DNA from 2 places in the Geodermatophilus sp. SYSU D01186 genome. Region 1 is predicted to be linked to the other one. Evidence: riboswitches for the same ligand, from Rfam matches in the RefSeq annotation. Region 1 holds a riboswitch; the other holds the start of a gene.
What was found. A riboswitch is a leader RNA that binds a small molecule or an ion and turns the genes downstream of it on or off. The one in region 1 is predicted to bind cyclic di-AMP.

Region 1 (5,707 bases):
CGGACAGCTCCAGCACCTGGTCGGCCACCAGCTTGCCGAGCGCCACGACCGGACCTGCGCCTGGGGGACGGGGCCAGCGCGGGACGTCCACGGGGACAGACTGCCCCGACCGCCACTCGCCGACAGCCCCCGACGACGGCCGCACCGTGGGACCCTCCCTGTCCGGAGGGAGCTCCGCGCCCTCCGCAGCCGAGGTGATCGCCGATGTCCGGATCGTGGACCGCGCCGGGCCGGCTGCTGCGAGCACCGGCCGGCCTCGCGGCGTGCCTGCTCGCCGGGTGCGCCGCTGCCGGGGGCAGCGGGGCCGAGCCCGGGCCCTCCCCGGAACCGGCGCCCGACTGGTCCGACGCCATGTACAGCGTGACCTGCGACGGGATCGTCCCGGGCGGCTTCCGGGCGGACCTCGACGGCGGGGCCGCGCGTGTGCCCGCCGACGCGAGCCGGAGCCCGTACTACGAGTACTACGACGTCCGTTTCGTGGCCAGCGCGAGTGGTGACGTCGACGGGGACGGCGAGCCCGACACGGTCGTGCTGCTGCAGTGCTCCCCGCAGCCGTCCAACGGGATCCTCGACGAGGTCCAGGTGTTCGCCGCCGACGGGGAACGGCTCGCGGTCCTGCCCAGCCCGCGCACGCTGCAGGAGTCGACGGTCCTGACGCCGCTCTACGACCCGACCGCGCTGTCGGTCCGGGACGGCGACATCGTGGCCGGGATGTGGGCCTACGCGCCGGAGGACAACCGTGCCGAGGGCCCGTCCATCCCGATCACCGTGCGGTGGCACTGGAACGGCCGCGACTTCGTCCGCGTCTCGTAGCCGAACCTCACAGCCACGCCTCGATCTCGTCGAGCTGGGCGTGCGTGAGCCCGACGCCCAGGGTCGGTGCGACCACCAGCACGTGCGGGTGGGCGGCCAGCCACTCGCCGGTGTCGGCGGCCTGCTCGGCGAGGTCGTCGTCGATCCAGACGATGCGTCGTCCCGGCTCGGCCTCGGCGACGACGCGGGCACAGGCCAGCTTCCACCAGTCCGTCGCCCTCCCGAGCGGCCCGCGGAAGCCGGTGGGCGCGGCCCCCTCCCGGGCGTGCACCCTCAGCCCGCGCGGGAGCCCCATCGGCTCGGCCAGCAGCCGGTCGGCGTCGCAGGCCCAGGTCGTCAGCCACTGGATCTCCACCCGGCCCGACTCGTGCAGCTCGCGCAGCCGGGCGGTGACCGTCGGGTCCCACGACAGCACGAAGCCGTTGAACGTCCCGCGTCGCCAGCCCTCGGGGAGGTCCCTGCAGGCCGCGTTGAGCACGCCGTCGACGTCCAGCAGCAGGATCGGCACGTCTCCACTCGCGGCCATGGCCACCGTCGTACCCGAGCGCGGCCCCTTCCTGGCGTCGCGCCCGGCTGACCCGTCGCCGTCCGTCACCTCGACGGCAGAGCGGGCACCCACACGGGCGACTTCGCCGTCCGGGACGTTCGGCACCCCGGCGAGCGGGGCAGCGAGGTGGTTCGCTGACTGTCCGCCGGTCGTCCGGTGGAGCACGGAACCAGGGGGAGCCAGTGTCCGACCACCTCGAGTCACACCCGGGTTCGAGCCGCGTCGAGACGCCGATTCCCTGCCGCCGCCTCGCCCGCGGCCACGCCCCGCACCCGGCGCACGTCCGGCTGGCGCAGGCCGACGACGCCCACTGGCAGCCGGTCGTCGTGATGGGTGCCGTCGGGGACGTCGTCACGCTGGCCGTCGGCGACGAGCTGCAGCGGCACCGCAACCACGACACCGGCCACCTGGCGGACCTGGTCCGCGAGGCGGGACCCGAGGCGTTCGTCAACACCCGCCTCGGACTGCTGTTCCTGCACTCCTGGCCGCGCGACGCCGGCTCGGTCTTCTCGCTGCAGCCGGCCGACCAGCCGCCGGTGCCCTGCCGCCACTAGCGACAGGACACCGGCAGAGCAGGTCAGGCGATGCGGCGGGCGCCGGCGTAACTCGGCATGTAGCTCACGTTGTCGACCCTCACCGGCTGCCCCGGCCGCAAGGCGTGCACCATCTTGCCGTTGCCGATGTACATCGCGACGTGCGAGACGGGGCGGTAGAAGAACAGCAGGTCACCTGGCTGCAGGTTGTCGCGGGAGACCGCCACCCCGGCGCCGGACTGCGCCCGGGCGGTGCGCGGGAGCCCGACGCCGGCCGCCCGGTAGGCGAACGAGGTCAGGCCGGAGCAGTCGAACGCGTTGGGGCCGGAGGCGCCCCAGCGGTAGGGATCGCCCACCTGGGCGAGTGCGGTGTTCACGGCGCTCTGCGCCGCCGGGCTGGCGACCGCCGCGGCCGACACGGCGGTGGTGTCCGGGGCGGCCGAGGCGGTGGCGGGTGTGAGGGCGATCCCGGCGCCGGCGATCGCGGCGACCGCGATCCCACGGATGGTGCGACGGGCTGAGGACGTGCGGGCAGTCGTCATCGACGACGGTTCTCCTGTTCCATCCGTCCGCCTACCGGGTTAGCTGTCGGGTTCGGGCGGGAGGTCGCCCGGCACGGCAACAGGCCGTGTTTCACCCCTGTGCTTCGGTGGGTCCCCGGTCCGGGCGCGGCAGTGGCCACGCCCCTGTTCGGCGGGGTCCGACGGGTGTCGCCACGGTTTCGGCAACGGGGGCCCGTCGGGACCGCAGAGGACGCTAGACGCACGCGCGCGGCCACGCCGGGCGAGCGCCGGCGCGAGGGCGCCCGGGCGAGACGCGGGCCGACACGCGCGCGACACGCAGTCCCACCACGTCGGACACCGGGACCAAGGTCCCGTCGCTGCTGGCAATTGGGCAGGTCAGCGAAGTCAAGGGCAGTTGGACCCCATGCGGAGTGCCCTGACCGTCCGTAGGGACGACCCCACGTATCGCCACGGGAACCTCGGTGGTTGGCCGGGCCGTTGGGCGGGCACGATCAACGCAACCAACCGAGGAGGAACCACATGGCCGGCATGATCCGGAAGCTCGTGGCGTCGGGGATCGCGGCGAAGGTCATCCAGGAGGCCCGCAAGCCGGAGAACCAGGCGAAGATCAAGAAGTTCATCGCCGACTACCAGGCCAAGCAGAAGGGCGGCGGCAAGGGCTACGGCCGGGGCCGCGGCTACTGATCCACCGCCCGGCAGCGGCCCCTCCCGGATCCCCGGGCAGGGGCCGTTGCCGCATGCTCTGACCTGCGCCGCCGAGCTCGCCCGGATGAAGCCGACCGCGATCCTGGTCAACACCTCGCGCGGCCCGATCGTCGACGAGGCCGCCCTCGTCCGGGCCCTGCGCGACGGCCGCATCGCCGGGGCAGGCGTCGACGTCCACGACCGGGAGCCGCTGCCCGCCGACGCCCCGATCCGGACCGCGCCGAACACCGTCCTCCACCCGCACCTCGGCTACGTCACCCGCGCCACCTACGAGGTGTTCTTCCGCGACGCCGTCGAGGACGTCGCCGCCTTCCTCGCCGGCTCCCCGGTCCGCGTCCTCGCCCCCGCGTGAGCGCCGCCCGCCCCGGGTACCCACCCCCGCACCCAGGACGAGGAGGTCCGGAGATGACAGAGGGCAACATGACCGGCCGCCCCTACGGGGGCGCCAACGAGGCCACCGGCGGCAACCCGGGCGAGCGCGAGGAACCCGACCTGGTCGGGCCGCCGTCGCAGCAGGAGGAGCCGCGCGCAGCCCAGGGCGGCACCATGGGGACCGTCGACCCCAGTGTGCCCGGCAGTGACGGGCAGCCGCGCCCGGCGGAGCCGCCTCCCGGCGCCACCGGGAGCTGACCCCCGGTCAGCCGGAGGAGCGGGACAGCCGGCGGACGTCCGCCTGACTACGGCCGGCCGGCGTGGGGGACGTCGACCTCGGTCGCCAGCAGCACCGCCTCGCGCACCGGCGCGCGGTTGTGCTCGTAGAAGTCCGGCGCGCAGCACATCAGCAGCGTGCGGCCGTCGTCCCCGCCGAGCATGCAGGCGTACACCCCGAGCCCGGACGGCGCGGAGATCTCGTCGACCACCCGCCCGCCCTCGGCCACCCGCACCAGCCGGCCGCCCACCGCGTCGGCGGCCCAGATCAGGCCCTCGGCGTCCAGCGCGCAGCCGTCCGGGGCGACCACCAGCTGACCGAGCACCTCGTCGACCGTCGTCCCGGTGACCTCGGGGCCCAGCGACGCCCAGACCCGCCGGTTGGTCAGCGACCCGTCGGCGCCCAGGTCGAAGGCGGTGTACCGGTTGCCCAGCGTCTCGCCGACGACCAGCGTGCCGCCGTCCGGGGTGATCACCGAGCCGTTCGGGAACTGCAGCCCGTCGGCGGCGACGCTGACCGTGCCGTCCGGGTCGACCCGCTTGAGCGACGCGGTCGCCGCCGCGCCGCCGCCCATCAGGTCGAAGCCGAAGTCGCCGACGAACACGTGCCCCTGCGCGTCCACGACGAGGTCGTTGAGGTGCCCCCCGCAGTGCCGGGCGAGGTCGGCGTACGTGCTGAGCGACCCGTCGGCGTACCGGAGCACGCGGCGGTCCTTCATCGACACGACCACCAGCGAGCCGTCGGGCAGCCAGCCGAGCCCCGACGGCTGCTGCTCCACCTCGACCACGACCGTCTCCGCGCCGTCGGCGGCCACCCGGCTGACCGTGTGGCGGTAGAAGTCCGACACCCACCAGGTGCCCTCGTGCCAGCGCGGGCCCTCGAAGAACCCGCCGCCCTCCAGGACCGTCCTGAGCTGCCGCTCTGCCATGGTCGGGCACCCTAGGGGGACCCGACCCCCTGGAGGAGTACCGCATGCCCGACCCCGTGATCGCCGTCGTCGGAGCCACCGGACAGCAGGGCGGCGCCACCGCCCGCGCGCTGCTGGACGCCGGCGCCCGGGTCCGCGCGCTGGTCCGCGACCCGGCGAAGGCCCACGACCTCGCCGACCGCGGCGCCGAGCTGGTGCGCGCCGACCTGCAGGACCCGGCGAGCCTCCGGACGGCGTTCCGCGGCGCCCAGCGGGTGTTCGCGATGACGACCCCGTTCGGCGCGGGCGGCCCGGAGGTGGAGGTGGCCCAGGGGATCGCGCTGGCCGACGCGGCCGCCGACGCCAGCGTCGAGCACCTGGTGTTCACCTCCGTCGGCGGCGCGGAGCGGTCCACCGGCATCCCGCACTTCGAGAGCAAGCGCCGCGTCGAGGAGCACATCGCGATCCTCGGCCTGCCGGCGACGATCGTGCGGCCCGTGTTCTTCATGGAGAACCTGCCGTGGATGGTGGCGGCCGACGGCGCCGAGGTCGTCGTCCGGATGCCGCTGCCGGCCGGTGTGCCGCTGCAGATGATCGCCGTCGCCGACATCGGCGCGGTCACCGCCGCCGTGCTCGTGGACCCCTCGCGGGTGCCCGGCGGCAGCATCGAGATCGGCGGCGACGAGCGGACCGGCGAGCAGATCGCCGCGGCCTTCGGCGAGCGCGCCGGGCGGCCGGGCCGCTACGAGGCGCTGCCGCTGGACGGCCTCGACGAGGACTCCCGGGCGATGTTCGCCTGGTTCGCGCACCCGCCCGCCTATCGCGCGGACGTCGCGGCGACCCGCGCCCTGGCACCGGGCCTGCGCGACCTGCCGGCCTGGCTGGCCGGCGGCGGCTGGAGCGGCTGAGGCCGGCGCCGCACGTCCATCCCGACGCTCGAGCCCGGGCGCCGGGCGAGCCGGTTCTGCGACGATCCTGACGTGGGCTCTGCGCGTCAGGGACTCGTGGAGTGGATCGCCGCGCCCAGGC
Region 2 (5,707 bases), on a different contig from region 1:
ATCGCCTTCCAGGCGCCGGTCGGCGAGGTCAGGATCCGCTGCTGCCAGATCACGTACTCCACGCCGAGCTCGTCCCAGTGGGCGACGTGGTAGGCCACGATCGCGTCGCCGAGCGCGGCGTCGGAGCCGACCATGTAGTCCAGCGCGAGGCCGGACGGGTGGCCGTGCGGGTCGGCGGCGCTGGCGCGGGTCCCGCCGATGGTGATGCCGGCGACGCCGGGCACGTTGGTGACCAGCGCGTCGGCGGCGGCCTGCGCGCTGGGCTGGACGGCGCCGGCGCTGTTGCTGATCACCGCGGCGGCCGGGGTCGGCTCGACCTCGGGCAGCGGGGTGACCTCCGGCGCGGGCGCCGCGGCCGGCTCCGGCGTGACGACGGGGGCGGGATCCACGTCGGGAGCGGAAGCCGGCGCGGCCACGTTGGCCGGCGCGGCGTCCACCGGCGCGGCGTCCACGGGGGCAGCCGCCGCCGGGGCAGCCGCCGCCGGGGCAGCCGCCGCCGGAGCAGCCACCGCCGGAGCGGCCGCCGCCGCCGGAGCGGCCGCCGCCGCCCCGCTGGTCAGCAGCACCTGACCCGGGAAGATCAGGTTCGGGTCGGCGCCGATGACCGCGATGTTGCGCTCGTAGAGCGACCGCCATGACTCCCCGTGGGCGGCGGCGATCTCGGCCACGGTGTCGCCGCGCCGGACGGTGTGGTCGGCGGACGGCGCGGCGGTGTCGGCGGCCGGACCCTCCGGGGCGGGCGCCGCGGCGGGCGCGGCGGCGGGAGCCGCGGGAGCCGCGGGAGCCGTGGCGGCGGCGGTGGTGCCGTCGGTCAGCAGCTTGCCGCAGGCCGGCCAGGCGCCGATGCCCTGGCCGGCGAGCACGTGCTCGGCGATCTCGACCTGCTGGGCGGGGGTGGCGAGGTCCGCCCGGGGCGCGAAGTCGGTGCCGCCGTACGCGGCCCAGGTCGACGGGCTGAACTGCAGGCCGCCGTAGTAGCCGTTGCCGGTGTTGATGGCCCAGTCGCCACCGGACTCGCACTGGGCCACGCCGGTCCAGTCGTGGGTGGTGGCGGCGTTGGCCGGGGTGCTGAGGATGCCCATCCCGACGACGGTGGCGCCGGCTGCGACGGGGGCCTTCGAGAGCGCCTTCTTGGTGCGGACGTAACGAGGCGCGCGGTGCTTTGCCATGGGTGTGTGGTCTCCGATCACCGCCGGCGAGGTGAGCTGTCGGGTTCGGGCGATCGGTGCCCGGCCGCGGTGCGCGGCTTCACCCCGAGGCGCGTCGGACGCGCCGGGAACGTTGGGTCCCCCACCCCTGCCCTGAGGGATCTGGTTGGCAGCCGGTGGGCAGGGTTTGGCGGACCGGTGCCACGTTCTCTTAGCTGAACGCAGCCAAAACGCTACGACCCGTGATGTGGACTGTCGCCGTAACGCCGGTCACAAGCGAGGGGCCGTGCGGGGAAGTCGCTGGTCGCGCCGCGAGGTGCGGGTGGGGTCGGTGAGGTCACTCACGGCCGCCCTGGCGTGTCGCCGGGGATCGGGGGGGGGGGGCCTGGTTGCCGGTGTGCTCGTGCACCGCCGGCTCCGCGGGACCGGCGCAGCGCGCGTCCGACCGGCGGTGCGCCGCGCCGCGAGACGCGCGGCCGCGAGTGTCCGGGCGGTGCCTCAGCCGCCGTACGGGCGGGTGATCGCCTCGAGCACGTGGCCGTTCGGGTCGGGCCAGTAGACGCCGCGGCCGCCGTCGTTGGTGTTGATCTCACCCGGCCGGGACGCGAACGGGTCGGCCCAGTGCTCGAGGCCGCGGGCGCGGATCCGGCCGAGGATCTGGTCGAACTCCTCCTCGGTGACCAGGAACGCGTAGTGCCGCGGGATGACCGGGTCCTCCGCCATGAAGTCCAGCGAGACGCCGTTGGCCAGGGTGACGACGGCGAACGGGCCGTAGGTGGTCGGCGGCGCGAGGCCGAGGACGTCGGTCAGGAAGCGCGCCGACTCGTCCCGGTCGTGGGCCGCGACGATGGTGTGGTTCAGCTGGACGGGCATCGGGCCTCCTCGGGGACCGTGCCGGGAGCCAAGCACGCCGGCGCCTCCACCGGGAGTCGTCCCTGCGCCGTCGACGGGGGTGGCTGCCGGGGCGCCGGGTGGCCCATCCTGGCCGCCTCGTGCCTCGAGGTCATCCCGGGAGGACCGTGGCCAGACCCCCAGCCGACGACGGACCCTCCGGGCCTGCCCTGACGCTCCGCCTGGTCACCGCCGGCGTCCTCGCGGACCTCGCGGTGGGGACGCTGTTCGCCTGGAGCCTGGTGGCGCCGCAGGTGGGCGCCGACACCGGCGCGGCGCCCGGCAGCGGGCCCGGGGTGTTCGCGGCCGCGGTCGTGGTCTTCACCGTCGGCCTGCTGGGGGTGGGCCGCGGCCTGCGGCGGTACGGGCCGCGGGCGCTGCTGGCCGCCGCCGCCGTCCTGGCCGGCACCGGGCTGGGGCTGACCGCCGCGGCGCAGCGGCCGGAGCTGCCGTGGCTGGGCGTCGGGCTGCTGTTCGGGGCGGCCAACGGGCTGGGCTACGGCGTCGCCGTGTCGCTGGCCGCCCGCGTCCCCGAGCGGCGGCGCGGCACCGCCAGCGGCGTGGTGGTGGGGGCCTACGCGGCCGGGCCGGTGCTGCTCGGGCTCGTGGCGCCGGCGGCGCTGCCCGCCGCGGGGTGGCGCACGTGCCTCGCCGTCCTGGCCGGGACGACGGCCGTGCTGCTCGCGCTCGCCGCCGTCCTGGCCCCGGCGGACCGGGTGCCCCGGAGCGGCCGGGCGCGCGGGGCGGAGCCGGTCCCGGGCGGGGCGCTCGTCGCGCTGTGGGTGCTCTTCGCCGGCGGCGCGGCTCCCGGACTCGTCCTCTTCGCCACCGCCGCGCCGCTGGCGGCCGCCCGTGGCCTCGGCCCGGGGGCCACCGGCGTGGCCGTCTCGCTCCTCGCGGCCGGCAACCTCGCCGGCCGGCTGTCCGCCGGGTGGTGGTCGGACGTCGTGGGACGCCTGCCGGCGCTGGCGACCGCGCTGGCCGTCACCGCCGCCGCCGTCGCCGGACTGGCCACGTCGGCCGCGCCCGCCACCGTGCTGCCCGCCTCGGCCGCCGTCGGGCTGGCCTACGGGGCGGTGTCCGCGCTGGTCCCCGCGGCGACGGCGGACCGGGTCGGTCCCCGCGCGTTCCCCACCGTCTACGGCCGGGTGTTCACCGCGTGGGGCTGCGCCGGACTGCTGGCCCCGCTGCTCGCCGGGACGGTGACCGCGGCCGGCGGCGAGCGGCCCGGTGCGCTGCTGCTGCTGGCGCTGCCGGTCCTCCCCGCCGCCGTCGCGGTCCTGGTCCTGGCCCGCCGGCCCGCTCGCCCGGAGCCGTCCGGGAACCGGCCGACGGCGTCGGAGGGACGCGGTTAGGGTCGGGGCCATGCCGACCAGGTCGCCGGGGGACGAGTCCAGAGGCTCGGTTCCCGGGCTGCAGGGGCCGGGAACCGCCGAGGAGGAGTCGCCGGACGCGCCGGCGATCCCGTCGTTCGAGTCGTTGCGGGGGCCGCGCCGCCGCACGGCGGTCGACCTGATCGTGCCGGCGACCCCGCCGCCGGCCGAGGACCCACCGGCTCCCGGCCCGGCCGCCGGGCGGCCCGCGACCGCCGGCGGGCCGCGGCCGGCCGAGTACGCCGACCTGCTGCGGCTCGGGAGCCGCGCGGTGCGCGCCGTGGTGGGCGTGCCGGTGCGGGTGGCCGGCTGGCCGGTCCGCTGCGTGCGCCGGCTGCTCGGCGGGTCCTGACCGCGGTCCCGCCGCCGGCTCACACGCCGGTCGCCCCGTCGATGCACTCCCGGAGCAGGTCGGCGTGGCCCGCGTGGCGGGCGTACTCGGCGACCATGTGGGTGTAGATCCACCGCAGCGTGACCTGCCCGCCCATGAACGGGCTCGTCGCGTCGAGGTCGCGGCCGGCGCAGTTGGCGCGGGCGTGGGCGACCTCGGCCTCCCACGTCGCCCGCGCGGTGGCGAAGGACGCGCCCTCGGCGAGGTCGAACCCGCCGTCGTGGCCGGTGGGCTCGGCCTGCGGATCGTGGATCGGCGGCAGCTGCTCGCCGAGCAGGACCCGGCGGAACCAGTTCCGCTCGACCTCGGCCATGTGCTGCACCAGGCCCAGCAGTGTCAGCCCCGAGGGCGGCACCGCGGCGGTGCGCAGCTGCTCGTCGGTCAGGCCGTCGCACTTCCGCGCGAGGGTGGCCCGGTAGAAGTCCAGCCAGGCCTCCAGGGTCTCGCGCTCGTCGGCCTGCAGCGGGGGCGTCGTGCGCTCGGTCGTCGTCATGGCCGCGATGCTGTCGCACCGGCCCTGCTCCGCCGTGTCGGACCCTCCGGCGACACTGTCCGGGTGAACCGCGTCGTCCTGCTGCGGCGGGGCGAGGCCGAGATCGAGGCGCGGGAGCTCTCCGGCGACGGGACGCCGGGAGCGGTCACCCGGTTCCCGGCCGCGGAGCTTGCCCGCTTCGTGCGCGAGTGGGAGACGGCGCCGGTCCGCTGGGTCTGGGACGACACCACCCGCTGGTACCCCGCACTGCTGGACGCCGGCGTCCGGGTGGAGCGCTGCACCGACCTGCGGCTCACCCACGCCGTCCTGCGCCGGTCGCCGTTCGTCGACCCGGCGCTGCTGGCCGGCCCCGACACCCGCGGCTGGGACGCGCTGCAGCCGGTCACCACCACCGATCCCGCCCTCTTCCCGCTCGAGGACCCCGCCGACCGGCTGGACCCGCTCGCCGAGGACGCGCGCCAGCAGGCGGCCCTCGCCGCGTCGGCGCAGCGCAGCCGCCTGGACCTGCTGCTGGCCGCCGAGTCCTCCGGGGCCCTGGTGGCCGCCGAGATGACCGCCGCGGGGCTGCCCTGGCGGGCCGACGTGCACGAGCGGATCCTGACCGAGCTCCTGGGTCCGCGGCCGGCGCCGGGGCAGCGGCCGGCGGTGCTGGAGCGGCTGGCGGCGGAGGTCCGCGCGGCCCTGCGGGCCCCCGACCTGAACCCCGACTCACCGGCCGCCGTGCTCCGAGCCCTGCAGACGGCGGGGCTGCCGGTGGACGACACCCGGTCGTGGACGCTGGAGTCGGTCGACCACCCCGCGGTCCCGCCACTGCTGGAGTACAAGAAGCTGTCGCGCCTGCTGCAGGCCAACGGCTGGAGCTGGCTGGAGACCTGGGTCCGCGACGGCCGGTTCCGGTCGTGGTTCCTGCCCGGCGGGGTCGTGACCGGGCGGTGGGCGTCCACCGGCGGGGGAGCGCTGTCGGTGCCGGCCCAGGTCCGCCCGGCGGCGGTCGCCGACGACGGCTGGCTGCTCGTCGTCGCCGACGTCGCCCAGCTCGAGCCCCGCGTGCTGGCGGGCATGAGCGGGGACACGGCGATGGCCGAGGCGGCCCGGTCCGCCGACCTCTACCAGGGCATGGTCGCCGGCGGTGCCGTGGCGACCCGCGCCGAGGCCAAGGTCGGGATGCTCGGGGCGATGTACGGCGGCACCCGCGGCGAGAGCGGGCGCATGATGCCGCGGCTGGCGCGTCGCTACCCCCGGGCGATCGGCCTGGTGGAGGAGGCCGCCCGCGCCGGCGAGCGCGGGGAGGTCGTGCACACGCTGCTCGGCCGCGGGTCGCCACCGCCCACCGGCGCCTGGGCGGAGCGCCCGGCCGACCTGGGGGAGCCGCCCGACGGCGGCGGCTCCCGCGAGGAGCGGGAGCGGGCCC

Region 2: linked by a shared signal. The riboswitch ahead of ACI784_RS12225 (LysM peptidoglycan-binding domain-containing protein) and the one ahead of ACI784_RS11210 (C40 family peptidase) in region 1 are both predicted to bind cyclic di-AMP.

The regions. Positions count from the first base shown of each region.
Region 1 is NZ_JBJGYW010000012.1:99,144-104,850, forward strand. Features, by position in the region: gene ACI784_RS11190 (carbohydrate kinase family protein) at 1-46, opposite strand, end outside; gene ACI784_RS11195 (hypothetical protein) at 205-813, shown strand; gene ACI784_RS11200 (HAD domain-containing protein) at 821-1,339, opposite strand; gene ACI784_RS11205 (hypothetical protein) at 1,543-1,914, shown strand; gene ACI784_RS11210 (C40 family peptidase) at 1,938-2,435, opposite strand; cyclic di-AMP (ydaO/yuaA leader) riboswitch at 2,451-2,577, opposite strand; gene ACI784_RS11215 (hypothetical protein) at 2,937-3,101, shown strand; gene ACI784_RS11220 (NAD(P)-dependent oxidoreductase) at 3,148-3,474, shown strand; gene ACI784_RS11225 (hypothetical protein) at 3,528-3,752, shown strand; gene ACI784_RS11230 (SMP-30/gluconolactonase/LRE family protein) at 3,800-4,699, opposite strand; gene ACI784_RS11235 (NmrA/HSCARG family protein) at 4,744-5,586, shown strand; gene ACI784_RS11240 (hypothetical protein) at 5,683-5,707, shown strand, end outside.
Region 2 is NZ_JBJGYW010000014.1:52,482-58,188, reverse strand. Features, by position in the region: gene ACI784_RS12225 (LysM peptidoglycan-binding domain-containing protein) at 1-1,169, opposite strand, end outside; cyclic di-AMP (ydaO/yuaA leader) riboswitch at 1,176-1,326, opposite strand; gene ACI784_RS12220 (VOC family protein) at 1,647-2,021, opposite strand; gene ACI784_RS12215 (MFS transporter) at 2,168-3,394, shown strand; gene ACI784_RS12210 (hypothetical protein) at 3,405-3,764, shown strand; gene ACI784_RS12205 (DinB family protein) at 3,784-4,296, opposite strand; gene ACI784_RS12200 (bifunctional 3'-5' exonuclease/DNA polymerase) at 4,360-5,707, shown strand, end outside.